DNA from 2 places in the Vreelandella sp. EE27 genome. Region 2 is predicted to be linked to the other one. Evidence: predicted binding sites of a transcription regulator. Region 2 holds the regulator's gene; the other holds the start of a gene.
What was found. The regulator FliA, encoded in region 2, starts transcription of late flagellar genes. The targets are predictions, from matches to a motif close to CTAAAGTTNNNNNNNNNNCNGCCGATA.
Positions count from the first base shown of each region.

Region 1: the regulator FliA is predicted to act here: its motif matches at 5,919-5,945, upstream of fliD (flagellar filament capping protein FliD).

Region 1 is NZ_OZ309109.1:530,683-538,388, reverse strand. Features, by position in the region: gene ACWHVV_RS02575 (hypothetical protein) at 1-516, opposite strand, end outside; gene ACWHVV_RS02570 (hypothetical protein) at 704-1,270, opposite strand; gene ACWHVV_RS02565 (FliC/FljB family flagellin) at 1,400-2,455, opposite strand; gene fliD (flagellar filament capping protein FliD) at 2,847-4,244, opposite strand; gene fliD (flagellar filament capping protein FliD) at 4,495-5,844, opposite strand; gene ACWHVV_RS02550 (hypothetical protein) at 6,134-6,454, shown strand; gene ACWHVV_RS02545 (serine hydrolase domain-containing protein) at 6,792-7,706, shown strand, end outside.
Region 2 is NZ_OZ309109.1:133,812-141,517, forward strand. Features, by position in the region: gene flhF (flagellar biosynthesis protein FlhF) at 1-1,793, shown strand, start outside; gene ACWHVV_RS00625 (hypothetical protein) at 1,790-2,311, shown strand; gene ACWHVV_RS00630 (flagellar protein FlhE) at 2,318-2,740, shown strand; gene ACWHVV_RS00635 (RNA polymerase sigma factor FliA) at 2,767-3,465, shown strand; gene ACWHVV_RS00640 (motility protein A) at 3,506-4,321, shown strand; gene ACWHVV_RS00645 (OmpA/MotB family protein) at 4,326-4,994, shown strand; gene ACWHVV_RS00650 (hypothetical protein) at 4,991-5,536, opposite strand; gene ACWHVV_RS00655 (Crp/Fnr family transcriptional regulator) at 5,583-6,326, opposite strand; gene uvrA (excinuclease ABC subunit UvrA) at 6,441-7,706, opposite strand, start outside.

The DNA.
Region 1 (7,706 bases), 400 kb from region 2:
CACATCAGCCCATTGCGAAGCGGCATCAGAAGCCTCTCCGCTGATTAGCTTCGCGCCCAGCTTCATATTGATAAAGCCAACAGCGCGCGGCCCTTCCCAGTAAGCATATACTGATGGATCGAAGGCATTGCCACAGCGAGTTAGGCAGTCCGAATAAAAGTAGAAGCCCTCGCCAGCGTGCTCCATGAAATTGCCAAACGTTAATGGGCGAGAAATATCCGGCGCGAAGGACTCTCCGAGAAAAGAAGTTAAATCTACTTGGCATCGCTCGTTAATATCCAAACCCAAGCTGGTGATGCTTCCACCCGGCGCTTCTGCGACAACCTGGCATCCATCAACTATATAAGTATGCTGGTCGCCCCAAGACTCCCGAGCGATACCAGCGACAGACTCGAAGTAACGCAGGTTAGTGCCCAGCATGTCCCCGTTAAAGACTGCATCCAACCCAGTGCTTGGCTGAGCTTCAGCACTGCATGATATAGCTAGTAAGGCAACAACGGATAAATGCTTGCGCATAATAATACTCCTGTTTTAGCGGGCCTGAATCTCGTGGGCCTGCAAATTTCATGGATCGGGTAACAAAAGACGTCTACAAGCAAGCGACAATCAATGTCGCGAGCTAACAAAATATCGTTTTATTTTTACATGGATAAGCTAGCATTCTTGGGCAGAAGCGCTGGCTAGCCTGATATCGTAATTAGCGTTACTGCTTTTTTATTTTCCTGAAAAACTCTCCCAGATTGAAGGAAACACCCATAAACCCTGGCTTTACTTCAACCGCGCCTTTAAAGGCTTTAAAGTATGTGTCATCCTTACTTAAATCTATAAACTTATCCAAAACCTCTTGGTCTTGGCCAGTGACCAACTGACATAAATCATCGTAGAATTTATCCATACTGTCGTATTTTTTATGAATTAAATCCAGCGGAAGATAGATCGATAAATCCTTTTCTGCGACGAAGTTGTTTGGATGAGCGCTTGTTATAAATAGTGCTGCTCCATCCTTATGCCCCAGCCCTACAAAACTATTGAAGTCTCTTGACCCAAACCCCGGCGAAGGAAATTTTTCATCCAGCTCTCGCCGCATTTCGTCATCATTGTAACCTCTTATAATAGCCCCTTTGCCTGACATCTTCTCGCCCAAACAATTCATGCTCCTCTCAACTTCACTCAAACTCCCACCGGGCCAGTTTTTCCCAAGAACAAAAACATAAAAATCGAACCCTGGAACATCAGGTACATAGTCAATCTTAGAAACGCGAAATGCCATGACAACCTCGAAGAAAAGCAAACATACCCAAGGAAAGTATGTCAGTAAGCTTTATGATTTCTGACATACTAAAAAACGGGGCCTTTTGGCCCCGTTAGGTATCGTTTGATCAGCGATGTAGCTAACCAATTAACCCAGCAGAGAAAGAACGTTCTGCGGGATCTGGTTCGCCTGGGCCAGAACCGAGGTACCGGCCTGCTGCAGGATCTGGCTACGAGTCATGTTGGCCACTTCCGTTGCATAGTCGGCGTCTTCGATGCGCGAACGGGCCGCGGAGAGGTTGGTCTCGTTGGTGTTCAGGTTCTCGATAGCAGACTCGAAACGGTTCTGCACCGCACCGAGTTCGGAGCGCATGCTGTCAACCTTGTTCAGCGCAGAGTCAAGCGCTGCCATGGGACCGTCAGTTGCAGGACCACCTTCTCTAAGAGCCGCACCACGAGTTACTGCACCATCTGCACCAATGTTAGCGGTGAAGTAAGAGGTCTCATCACCGTCTTCAACCGCAATAACGAATGCGGGATCGTTGTCGCCAGTACCAGTGTAAGCACGGACGTTATCCGCATCGTCACCAGATAATGTAGCGCCGTCGTTAAGACCTTCAATGCCACTTAGATCAGTGGGAGCATTTTCAGCCACGTTATCTGCGTCAATACCATTAGCAACGCTAAAGCCCGTCAAACCAAGAGTCTCACGGTTGATAGTTTCCAAACCAACCGAGATAGTTTGGCCATCGTCAGCACCTACCTGGATACTCAGGTTGCGAGTATCGGCACCAAGTACTTTTGTGCCGTTAAAGTCGGTCTCACGGGAGATACGATCAATTTCGTTAAGACGCTGATCGATTTCGTCCTGGATAGAGCCCAAATCCTGCTGGCTGTTAGTGTCGTTGGACGCCTGAACACTTAGCTCACGAATGCGCTGCAGGTTGTCGTTGATCTGGTTCAAACCACCTTCAGCGGTTTGCGCAACGGAGATACCGTCGTTGGCGTTACGCTGGGCCTGGCCCAGACCGGTGATCTGGCTGCTCATGCGGTTGGCGATGGCTTGGCCGGCAGCGTCGTCTTTGGCGCTGTTGATGCGCAGGCCAGAGCTCAAACGCTCCATGGAAGTGGCCAGAGAGCTTTGTGATTTGGACAGGTTGGACTGGCCAATCATGGAAGTGATGTTGGTATTGATTACTGACATGGTGGTATTCCCCTTTCAATAAGATTGGCCACTTGGCCTGCTTTGCGGCGTGTTGTGCGCCGTTATATTAATTAACGGCGCGGGTGGGAGAATCTTTAGGGTGGGTGGTAAAAAAATTTGTTTAAATGTTGGTGGATGGCGGGGTGAGGCATTTATCTGATCACGCTTGGGTGCCGGGGTTGGTTGGCAGCGCTTGGCGCGCTGCTTCGCTGGCTGAAGCCTGCTCCTACAGGGGTAGGGGCAGTGGCCTTTGTAACGGGGGCTATGAGAGGCTTAACCCCGGCAGCGCTTGGCGCGCTGCTTCGCTGGCTGAAGCCTGCTCCTACGGGCAGGGGGTCGAATATTGCTGTATGGGCGTTATAACAGCCGCGTTAACGCGAGGGGAGCGCTACTACTTTTTACGGCCTAGTTGGCTGTCCAGGGCGTCGAACTGTTGTGTGAGATAGCTGCTCATGCTGTTCATTTGCGCGACCATGGCATCGAGCTTGCCAAACTGGCTGCGGTAGCGGGCAATGGTAGCATCCACCGTTTTTTCCATGCGCGCGAAGCGGTCGTCCAGGCCTTTCACGCGGCTTTCCGCACCGGTAATGGCAAGCTTTACCACCCCGTTGCTGCCCAACATCTGCTCGACGGTGCTGCCAAGCTTGCCGGCTAAGCCCCCTTCTTTTTTATCGCCGGCGAAAAAGTCACTGAGCGCTTTGGGGTTATTGGCCACGATGTCGCTAAGCTTGTTATCGTCCACTTTCAGCTTGCCGTCGCTTTCCAGCGTAATGCCCAACTGGTTGAGCGTGTTGAACTCGCCGCCTTGTACGCCGCCGGTGAGTACGCTGCGCAGGCGCGATTCGATAATGCGTACGGAGTTATCGCCCACTAGCTCGCCGGCGGTCGCGCGCTCGCCAGTGACATTGGTGAGCTTGCCGATGGTGGTTTTCAGCTCGTTAAACGCCTTGACGAAGCCGTTGACCGCCTCGCGCTGCTTAAGCGTGTCGCGCTCCACCACCACGGTGCTGGTGGCGGTTTCGTCTTTGCCCAAGCTGAGCTCGTTCAAATTAAGCGTCACGCCCTGAATGGCACCGGCGATCTCGTTTTTCTCGCTGGTGATCGCGATACCGTTGACGGTGAGCCGGGCGTTTTCACCTACGCGCTTGATGTCTTCACTGATGGCCGTGGCAATGGCGTCATCGGGTGTGGCGCTATTTGAAAAGGTGAGGCTCTCAATAGAAGCTTCCTGCCCCGTTGTTTTAGAGCTTAGCGCCAGGCGAAAGCCGTTTTCGCTGCCGTCATTGACGATGGTCGCATTCACGCCCGCCTCTTTATTGGCGTTTAGGGCGTTGCGAATATCCTCGAGCGTACTGCCTTCTTTCAGCGCAAGCGTAACGCTTTTGCCATCCCCCAGGGTCAGCGTCATTTGGTCGGAGCCGTTTAGCTCTACCGGTTGATCGCGATTGGCTACACCGGTGGAGGCCCAAGTACCAGCGGTGGCCAGTTGGGTCACTTCGACCCGGTAACTGCCGGGCAGGGCTTCCGCGCTGGTGGTCGCCTTAATGGCATCGCCGCGCACATTGGCGGAAAGGCTTTGGTAGAGCTTGGGGTCGTTGACCTTGCCCAGCGCGTCTTGAAAGCCATTCAGCGAGGTTTGAAGCTGCCCAAACGCGGAGATTTTAGCGGTTTGATCTTTTTTCTGCTGGGTAATGGGAGCTAGCCGGCCGCGTTCGGCGTCTTGAAGCTGATCCAGCAAGCCGGTGAGATCGAGGCCAGAGCCTACGCCTAAAGAGGTTATCGTCGCCATGCAAGGGGGCTCCTATATGCAAAAGGCTAAACCAGGGTGCGTAGACACGGCCTGCGTGCTCCGCCTGTTTAAAACTTACCTATAACTAGTATCGGCCAACGCCGTGATTTCTTTAGTGACACGAAAACGCCTGCTTTACAGCAGGCGTTTAAGCGGTACTCAACGTGCTTTGGCGCGTTTAATACCTTATTAATGGAAGGCTTACCAGCTTTTAACTACGTTTTACTGCCTAACGGCTCAGTTTTACTGCCTAGCGGCCCAGCTGGGCATCCATTGCGCTGAACTGCTGGGTTAGATAATCACTGGTCTGGTTCATCTGGGCCACCATGCCGTCGAGCTGGCCAAACTGGGTGCGGTAGCGGCTAATGGTCTGCTCGATGGTCTGCTCGGTGCGTATATAGCGCTCGCCTAACGATTCCACGCGATTTTCTGCGCCGCTAATCGCACCGTTCACCGCTCCACTACTGCCTAACAGCTGTTCGATCGTCTGGTTGACCTGGCCTGCCATACCCGCGTCGCTGGCATCGCCGGCGAAGAACGCCGAGAGTGCTTCCTGGTTATTGGCGATCGCATTATCGAGCTGGCCATCATCGACTTCCAGGGTGCCGTCGCGCTGCAGGGTGATACCGATATCGGCCAGTCGCGAGTACTCGCCCCCTATCCCCCCGCTCAACACACTGCGCAGCTGGTTTTCTACGCTACGCGTGGCGCTGTCGCCATTCAGTTCACCCGCTACGCCGGTCTCGGCGTTGAAGCTCGTCAGCGTACCAATGGTCTCTTTTAGATCGTTATACGCATCCACAAAGCCGTTGACGGCGTCGCGCACCGCGCGGGTATTCTGCTCGACCGCCACGGTGCTCTCGCCCTCTTCCTGCAGGTTGAGCGTCACGCCCTGAATGGCGCCTTCGACCTGATTGGTGGGGCTGGTAATAGTGATGCCATTGACTTCCAGCGCTGCGTTGGTGCCCGCCTGATGCGTCGTTGTATCGGCGGCAAAGGGCGCGTTACCTTCCGCACCAAAACTGAAGTCGCTGATCGAAGCATCTTCGCCGGTCTCACTGGAACTGAGCGCTAGGCGGTAGTCGTCGCCGTCGAAAATGATGGTGGCGTTGACGCCGGCATCGGCGGCGTTGATCGCATCACGCATGTCCTCGAGGGTGCTATCCGCCGCAATGATCACGTCTTCGCTTTCGCCGTTGCCAAACGTAAGCGTCAGCTTTTGCTCGGTAGAGGTCAGCGGCTGTTCATACTGGTCTTGCGAGACACCTTCCGAGGCCAGCGTGCCGCGAGTGGCCAGCGTTTCGACACTGATATTATAGCTGCCCGGTAGTGCCTCGGCATCGGCAGCGGCGGTGGCGGCGCTCCCCCCCACGTTAGTGGAAAGGCTTTCATAGAGTGCGGAGTCGTTTAGCTCCGCCGCAGCGGTTTGAAACTGCGCTAGCGTGCTTTTCATCTGGCCATAGGCGGAAATTTTGGTTTCCTGGGTCTCGATTTGGCGTTCGATGGGTTCGAGCTTGCCACGCTCGGCATCCTCCAACTGATCCAGCAGCCCAGTTAGATCCAGCCCGGACCCTACACCCAGTGAGGTAATGGAAGCCATAGATTAGTGCCCCTTCGATTAGCGTCGCTCAATTAACCGCGCGACCTGAAATTTGCCTGCGTTGATGCATTGAATATCGGCATCCGGCGCTTTTTCTTTAGCTCTTGACCTGTTTTAACTCATTAAAAGGTTATTTTCTGTAATGTTTGGAAATTTTGAGACTACGTCGCTACCCAAAGAATTCGCTAAAAAGCGTTCGTTGAACCATCGTCTTATATAGACCTTGGTCTAATGCCCATGAGTGACTTACACTGGCCTGCGTATTTCGCGTTCACTGCTGGAGAGCCTCATGTCTGCCCAAGGCAAAACCCCGACTGCCCACCCCGCCCCGTTTAGCCGAGAGCAGCTGCGTGGATGCCTTTTTAACGTGGCGGAGCTTCTCTATGTGAACGGCCACGTGCTGGAAACCATTACGCTACCTGGCTGTGGGCTGGCGAAGCGGGAGATGGCCGTACTGGAAGAGCAAAACGCTGGCTGGGCCAGGTGTCGCAAAACCCTCGAGGCGAGCGAAGCGGGTACCCTCAACACAGCAGGGCGATTCGTACTAACGGCGCTGGGCCGCGAGATCATGTTCGATATGTTTGGCCAGGGGGCGGCGGACTGCGCCTAGGGCCTAGGGATAGCCTAACACGCTTAAAAAAGCGCTCTAAACGCAAAAACGCCCGCGAATGCGGGCGTTTGTGTTTGGCACGGCGTTGTGATCAACGAAGGCCAAGCATCGAAAGAATAAACAGTACGACGACTACCAGACCCACGATGTAGATGATATTACGCATAACGGCGCTCCTTGCTTTTTTGCGTTTAGAAAAATCAACGGGTTGCTTTCCCCATCGGGGCAACACCCACATCCTAGCAGGCTTTTGGGTTCTTTGCGTAATTTACGTGCGCTAGCGTGGCGAAGACTCTACGCTTTTTAACAGTCGAGTCGTCGTCAAAAAGGAATGCCAATGCGCGCAATGTTAATGGGGTTAGGGGTGGTGATGGCCATGGGGCTGCCTTTTACCGCTCAGGCCGACGCGCCCTCGAGAGAGGCGTTTAACGTGCTGGACGAGCAAGCCAGCGCGCTTGGCCGCCTGCATACGGTGGTCGTCGCGGTCGAAGGTGAAATCGTTCACGAATTTCATCAGGGCGGCCCGGGAGTCGCCACCCCGGCGAACGTGAAGTCGCTCTCCAAAACCGTGCTGGCGGCGATTACCGGCGCCGCTATCCAGGCCGGTGTGATCGACTCGATCGACCAGCCGCTGGTCGAGCTTTTAGGCAGCCACGTGCCCCAAGGTGTGGACCCGAAGGTTAGCGAGATTAGCATCGAGAACCTGCTCGCCATGCAGGCGGGGCTCGAGCGCACCTCGGGCGGCAACTACAGCGGCTGGGTGGCGAGCTCCAACTGGGTAGAGGATGCGCTGAGCCGGCCGTTCGTGGATGAACCCGGCGGGCGCATGCTCTACTCCACCGGCTCGAGCCACCTGGTATCCGCCGCGCTCACCTACGCAAGCGGTGAGTCGACCTACCAGCTTGCCCAGCGGCTTCTGGCCGAGCCGCTGAACATTGCCATCCCCCGCTGGTTGCAGGACCCGCAGGGCATCTACTTTGGCGGCAACGATATGCAGCTTTCGCCCCGGGCGCTGGTGGAAATCGGCGAGCTTTACCGCAATGATGGCGTGGTGGACGGCGAACGCATTCTGCCCGAAGGCTGGGTGGAGGACTCCTGGACACCGCGGGGTAGCTCTCAGTGGACCGGGGATGGCTATGGGCTTGGCTGGTTCGTTACCACCCTTGGCACCACGCCGGTCTATTACGGGCGCGGCTACGGCGGCCAGGCGCTGTTCGTCATTCCCGAGCGTGACATGACCGTGGTGATCACC
Region 2 (7,706 bases):
CCGAAGAGATCGGCGCGGCACTGCCCGACTCCCTTGGCGCGCTGGAACTTCAGGACGAGCGGTTGCTCGGCTGGCTGCACCGCCAACTGATAGCGCGGCTTTCCGTGCTCCAGAGCGAGGCGGACTTTTTCGACCAAACCGGTATCGTGGCGCTGGTGGGGCCCACCGGGGTTGGCAAGACCACCACCACCGCCAAGCTTGCCGCGCGCTTTGTCATGCGCCACGGCACCCGCCCCGTCGCGCTGGTCACCACCGATAGCTTCCGCATCGGCGCCCACGAGCAGCTACGCATTTATGCGCGCCTGCTCGATACGCCGATGTACGCCCTCGATCACGAACAGCCCATCGATAACCTGCTGGGGCGGTTAGGCGGCAAGCAGTGGGTGATCATCGATACCGTGGGCATGAGCCAGCGCGATCAGCGTGTCATCGAGCAGATCGGCCAGCTCCAGGGCGGCGAATCCCGGGTGCGCCTGGTGCTGGTGCTCAACGCCGCCAGCCAACCCGAAACCCTGGAAGAGGTGGTGCTTCGCTACCGCCAGGCTGCGCGGGCGGCGGGCGCCGAGCTCGACGAGTGTATTATTACCAAACAGGACGAAGCGGGGCGTTTGGCGCCGCTTCTGGATATCGTCATGCGCTTTGGGCTGCGCGTGCTGTTCTCCTCCAACGGCCAGCAGGTGCCCGAGGATATGGCGCTGGCCGACCCGGCTGCGCTGGTCGAGCAGGCGCTGGCAGGCCATACCGACGCCGCGCCGGACCGCCCGCCGTGGCCGAACGCGCCGCTGGCACCGCGCTGGTCCCAGGACGTGCTGGGCCAGGGGCGTCGGTTGAGCCTGCTGCTCGCGCAGCTGCGTGAGCGGGTGGCCGGGTTCGCGCTGCTCGAAGCGGTATGGGATATCGGCGCGCTGCCGGGCGTACTGCACGACCAGCGCCTGGCGGCACTGGCCGACCAGGCGGGCGAGCAGAATGCGCTGGGCATCGTCTGGTCACCGCGGCGCAACGAGCGTGGCATGGAGTGGTCGATGCCGGATCTGAGCCTCGACGCCGACGGCCAGCTTTGTGCGCTAACGCTTTTACAGCACCGCCAGCCCGCCGGCTGGCAGGCTCGTATCGATGCCCAGCGCCAGGCGGCGGTCCATCTGCTGCCGACCCTTGCCGAGGGCGAGACCCTGGACGCGCTGGAAAGCGAGCGTTTGACCTGGGTCAGCCAGGCGACCGGCGCTCAGCGGATATACTGGCAGGGCGAGCGCTACGCGTTGACGACCCTGTTTGGCGAAAGCGAACTCTCGCATCGGGTCGACGTGCGCTTTCGCGGCCAGCCGCTACAGCTATGGAACGCCCACGCCGAGGTCACCGACCAGGCAGGGCGGCATTTTCTCGCCTGGTACGGCGAGCTGCGCGACCCGGAAAGCGCCAAGCGCGTGGCCAAACGCTACTGGCTCACCCCGGCGCGGCTGGGGGCCGAAGTGCTATCGCTGCTGGTCACTCAGCTGCAAAGCGAAGGCGCGGCTATATTGACCAAGCGAGCCTGGCGCGCGCTCAAGGAAGCCGATGGCGGCGAGGTCAGCGCCCAACTGCGCCTTTTGATGGCCAGCGGCGCCGCTGCGGCCGCCACGCACCTGGACAACGCCCAGGACGAGGCCGCGCAAACGCTGCGCCAGGACGTGATGCGCCTTTCCAAAACATCTCGCAAGCGCCGCGATACCGCGCTACTCGACGCGCTGATGCATATGTTGATGACCCGGGACGCCATCCGCCAACTGGGTAGCGTCAGCCGCGAGGCCCTGGCATGAGCGGCGGCGACCAGGCATCGGGGCTGCGCCAGTGGGCGAGCCTGCGCAACGAAGAGCGCGCGCAGCAGGCTGTGAGCGAGCCCGCCGAGCCCGAGGTGGACACCCAGGCAACCCCGCCGGCAAGCGACGCCGCCACGCCGGTGGTCAAGACGCCGCTGGCAGTGGTGGGGCTACCGACGAAAAGCGTCGCCCCGGTCAAAGAGCGCCTGGGCGAGTGGGCCGAACTTGGCCGGCGCTGGGCGGCGACCCCGGAAAGCTGGGAGGTCGTCCCGGTGGATGCCAGCGAGCCGATGGAGGCGCTTTGCGAGCGCTATTCACGCTGGGCGCTTTGGGTGCGCAGCGACGCGGACGCCTTCGCGAGCATGTATCGCACGCTGCGCCAGCTCAACGACAACCAGGGGCCCCGCCAGCTACTGGCGCTACACGAGCCCGGCTTGCCCCGCGAAGGGCTTTTAGACAATTTGCAGAAGGCGGCGGCGAATTATCTGAATATCGAACTGCTGCTACTAGCGCGGTAGGCCACAATGAAAAAGCGTTTTCTGAAAAAGAGTCTTCAAGGCGTCGCGCTACTAATGGCGATGGGGGCGAGCCTGACAGTGACCGCTCAGGCGGGCACAGGCAGCTGGAGTAAGGAGGTCACCGGTATGATGGTGGCCATGAGCGACCGGGCGGTCAGCAGCCAGGTTTTGGCGCCGCCGCCGGTAGCGGAGATCGCCCAGGGGCGCATCGAAGGCGTTCACTGGCGGTATGAGGCACCGTTCGACGCCGCGCTGCGGGCCTGGCTTTGCCACCCCGAGCGCTGCGTCGAGCTCAGCGGCCAGCGCGGAAGCGAAACCGGGTTTGCCGGGCTTTCCGCCGATGCGCCGCTGGCGTTTCGCTTCGCATTGGGGCGCGGGCAGCGGCCGATGCGGGTAAAAGGGCTTCACGTGATTGTGAACTACCAGTGACGAGTGTATAGCCACGAGGCACGAGGATGTATACAGCACAAGGCAGAATTCAACACAGCGAAATGGTCACTCAGCACATGCCGCTGGTGCGCCGCCAGGCGCTGGCGCTGCAGGTCCGCCTGCCGGCGAGCATCGAACTCGATGATCTGATTCAGGCCGGCATGGTCGGCCTATTGGAGGCGCTCGGGCGCTTTGACGCCTCCCAGGGGGCGAGCTTTGCCACCTTTGCCAGCCAGCGGATTCGCGGGGCAATGGTCGATGAGCTGCGCACCCGGGATTGGCTGCCGCGCAGCGTGCGGCGTTCGGCCCGGGCCATGGACGAGGCGGTCCGCCATCTCGAACAGAGCCTGGGCCGGGCGCCGGAGGAGGGCGAGATCGCCCGGCATCTGGACATGCCGCTCGGCGAGTATCACCAACTGCTCAACGACGCCAACAGCGGCCACCTGCTGCCCTTCGAGGAGCTTCTGGAAGAGGGCGGGGAACCCGCTCAGGAGGCGCTGAATGCGCCTTTTGAGGAGCTTTTGGGTGGTCAGCAGCGCGAAACCCTGATCGCGGCGATCGAAGCGCTGCCCGAGCGGGAAAAGCTTTTGATGGCGCTTTACTACCAGGAGGAGCTCAACCTGAAAGAGGTGGGCGCAGTACTGGGGGTGACCGAATCGCGTGTTTCACAGCTGCATAGCCAAGCCATTAGCCGTCTGCGCGCGCGGCTGCACGAGCCAGATTGACGCATTTTAACCGTTAAACCCAACCGGCGAGGAGCCGTCGATGAACCCCTCTACCTTGATCGGTATATTTGCCAGTATTTTGCTACTGGTTAGCGTGCTGTTTTTCACCGCGGAATCCCCGGAGAGCTTTCTCAACTTGCCCGGGCTTGCCATCGTGGTGACCGGCACCCTGGCGGCGACCTTCATTAGCTACCCGCTCAAGGAGGTACTGCGGGTGGTACGCCTGGTGGGGCTGGTATTTCGCCGCGAGAACACCTACGTGCGCGACGATATCAACGAGCTGGTGTCCATGTCGCGGCTCTGGTTCAAGGGCGACGTGCGGGCGGTGGAGCGCGAGCTCGAACACACGCGCAACCCTTTTCTGCGCACCGGCATTCAGCTGGTGATCGCCAACACCAAGGAAGATGAAATCTTCGACATGCTGCGCTGGCGTATCGCCCGGCTCAAGGCGCGCGAGCACGCCGAGGCGCAAATCTTTCGCACCATGGCGACCTACGCCCCGGCCTTCGGCATGATCGGCACCCTCGTGGGGCTGGTTAACATGCTGGAGGTCATGGACGCCGGTGACCTGGAGGTGATCGGCCCACGCATGGCGGTGGCGCTGCTCACGACCTTCTACGGTATCTTGCTTGCCAACCTGGTCTTCAAACCGGTGGCGGTGAAACTCGAGCGGCGCACCGAGGAGCGCTTGATCACCATGAACATGGTGCTCGAGGGCATCTCGCTGATCACCAAGCGCCGCTTGCCGTCGTTCATCGAAGAGACGTTGAACTCCTTCGTGGCCAACTACAACGACGAGATTCGTGATGCCAACGTGAAGCCGCGCGCCGAGAACGACGCGCCTGCCAAGGGGTAGGGCGATGAACCGCGAAGCCCGCCACGCACTGGAATCGCCATTCACCGGGGATGGCGACAGTGAAGATGGGTGGCTGACCAGCTACCTGGACGTGTTGACGTTGTTGATCACGCTGTTCGTGCTGCTGTTGGCGCTCACCCCGGCGGGCACCGGCGACGAAGCCGCCGGCACACCCACGACCTCGGGTATTCAGCCGCTCTCTTCGGGACTTCAACCGCTCCACAGTGGGCTGAGCCCGGCGATGGACGGCCTCGATATTCAAGGCGTGAGCGTATCCGAGGGCCGCGAAGGCATTACCCTGCGCATCGACGATAGCCTGCTGTTCGATAGCGGCGCGGCGCGGCTGACCGCTCAAGGCGAAGAGGTGCTGGAAAGCCTTGGCGAGGTCATCGACACCTTCGATGGAGAGATATCAGTGGAAGGGCACACAGACAACGTGCCGATCGCCACCGCCTCGTTTGCCTCCAACTGGGAGCTTTCGACGGGGCGGGCAATTGCCGTGGTGCGCCACCTGGAAGAGGAAGGCGTGGCGCGGGAACGCCTGCGCGCCGTTGGCTACGCCGATACGCGCCCGCTCGAGGCGAACGACTCCGTAAGCGGGCGCGCCGCCAACCGGCGCGTCGAGTTCGTGCTGCGCCGGCCGCCGAACGGCCAGGCGCCGGCCTCGCGTTAGGCGCTGGCGCAGCGGCGCTGCGTCTCGCGAATCGCCTCGCCGGCGCCCGCCAAACTGAACGTCATGGTCCAGGACGGTTCGTCGCCCTGCTCGAAACCGATATAAAGCTGCTCGCCGTCGCTCATCTGACCGAGCAGCGCATCGAGCTCGCCCAGGTAGAAGTGGCTATAGAAGCCGTCATCCCCCTCCTCGACGATAAACTCCGCCATGGTGTCGATCAGCGGCGCCTGGTCGACGCGCAGCCGGGCCGGTACCAGGTTCACCGCGCGGCTTTCGGTTTGCGTCTGTTCCAGGGTGACGCGCATCTCGAGCCAGGGCAGGTGGCAGATGCCTTCGGTGGCGTTCACGCTCAGCGTGGCGTCCGAGTAGCTTTGCGTCTCGACGGCGCGGAAATGGCGCTTGTCCTGGGCCTCGAGGGTCACGGCTTGCCAGGCGTCAAAAGCGGCGTCCTGGCTCACCGGGTAGCGCTCGGCCAGCGCCGCACTAAAAAACGAAAGCCCGGCCGCGCCCAGCGCGAAAGAAGCAAGTAAGCGAGTGGTCATGATGTAAAAGGCCAACCGTTGAGCAGGTTAAAAAGGCGTAGCCGGATCAATCGGACTGGCCGAGCAGGGGCCTTACGCTGTCGTTTAAGTAGCAATCGTCGAACTCGCCTTCCGCGGCCAGCGCCGCCATGTCGGGAATATTGACGTGGTGACGGTCACGATACACCAGGCCATCCTCGCTGAGCGCCGTGAAGGTTCGGCTGACGTGCACCGGGCTAAGGCCGAGTACGTCGGCCAACTGCTCCTGGGAGAGCGGCAGACGGAACTGGCCGGTAAGACCTGTGTTGGTCTGGCTCAGGCGAACGTACATTTCATGTAGAAAGTGAGCCATTTTCTGGCGCGCAGTGCGCCGTGCCAAATTGACCAGCCGCTCGGTCAAAAGCGCTTGCTGGCGGCTGCTGATGGCGAACATCACCGAGGTCAGTGGCAGCGAATCATTGAAAAGATCGATCATCCGCTTGTGGGGAAAGCGGCACACCACGCTGTCGGTGATAAAGCGCACGTTTTCCAGGCGCTTCGAGAAGGCGAACTCGCGCAGGCCGATGATATCGCCGGGCAGGAACACTTCCAAAATATGCCGGTCGCCGTTTTCCAGGTGGCGATAGGAGTACGCCCAGCCGCTACGCAGCGTGCAGAATTCGTTCGCCGGGTCTTTCATTTCCCATAGAAGCGAGCCCGCCTTTTGATCGACCGGGCTCTCTTCCAGCGAGTCGAGCAGCTTCTCTTCCTCTTCTGACAGCGAATAGAAGTGATTGAAATGGCGGACAATACAGCTTTTTTCCTGCCCCATGATCGGTTTCTCCTCTTTTGAGTAGCATACGCTCGACTAGCTGGTGGCCATGGGTTTAACCGACCCTCAAAGGCCAGCTTAACGCCGGCCTTTGACGTGCGAGTAGTACTCTGACTATTTCTTTTTTAAAAGCGGTCCCAAAAACTCGCCGGTATGGGAGCCTTTTTTCTTCACAAGCTGTTCCGGCGTGCCTTCGCCAATGATGCGCCCGCCGCCGGAGCCGCCTTCCGGGCCGAGATCGACGACCCAGTCCGCGGTTTTGATCACATCCAGGTTGTGCTCGATGACCACGATGGTATTGCCGTGGTCGCGCAGGCGATGAAGCACCGTCAGAAGCTGGCGAATATCCTCGAAGTGTAGCCCGGTGGTGGGCTCATCGAGAATATAGAGCGTCTGGCCGGTGTCGCGCTTGGCAAGCTCGCGGGCGAGCTTGACCCGCTGGGCCTCGCCGCCGGAGAGCGTGGTCGCGCTTTGCCCCAGGCGAATATAGGAGAGGCCGACGTCCAAAAGCGTCTGCAGGCGCCGCGCAATGGCCGGTACGGGGCTGAAAAACTCGAGCCCTTCTTCGACGGTCATCTCCAGCACGTCGTGAATGTTCTTGCCCTTGTAGTGAATATCCAGGGTTTCGCGATTGTAGCGCTTCCCCTTGCACACGTCGCAGGGTACGTAGATATCCGGCAGAAAGTGCATTTCTACCTTGATCATGCCCTCGCCCTGGCACGCCTCGCAGCGCCCGCCCTTGACGTTGAAGCTGAATCGGCCGGGCTTGTAGCCCCGCGAGCGCGCCTCCTGGGTGCCGGCGAACAATTCGCGAATCGGCGTAAAGATCCCGGTGTAGGTAGCCGGGTTGGAGCGCGGCGTGCGCCCGATCGGGCTCTGGTCGATATCGATGACCTTGTCGAGCTGATCGAGCCCTTCGATGGCTGCATAGGGCGCTGGGGTCAGCGTCGAGGCGCGGTTCAAATCCCGGGCGGCGATCGGCATCAGCGTGCCGTTGATCAACGTCGACTTGCCCGATCCGGACACCCCGGTAATGGCGATGAAAAGCCCCAGCGGCAGTGTCAGCGTCACGTTTTGCAGGTTGTTGCCGGTTGCCCCGCGTAGCACCAGCTGCTTTTCCGGGTTGCCGGGAATGCGGTAGGGCGGTATCGCGATTTCGCGGGTGCCGCACAGGTACTGGCCGGTCAGCGAGTCCTTGTTGTCCATGACGTCTTGCGGCGTGCCCTGGGCGACGATTTCGCCGCCGTGGACCCCGGCGCCGGGGCCGATGTCCAGCACGTGATCGGCGGCGCGAATGGCATCCTCGTCGTGCTCGACCACGATCACCGTGTTGCCTAAATCGCGCAGCCGCTCGAGGGTTTTCAGCAGCCGGTCGTTGTC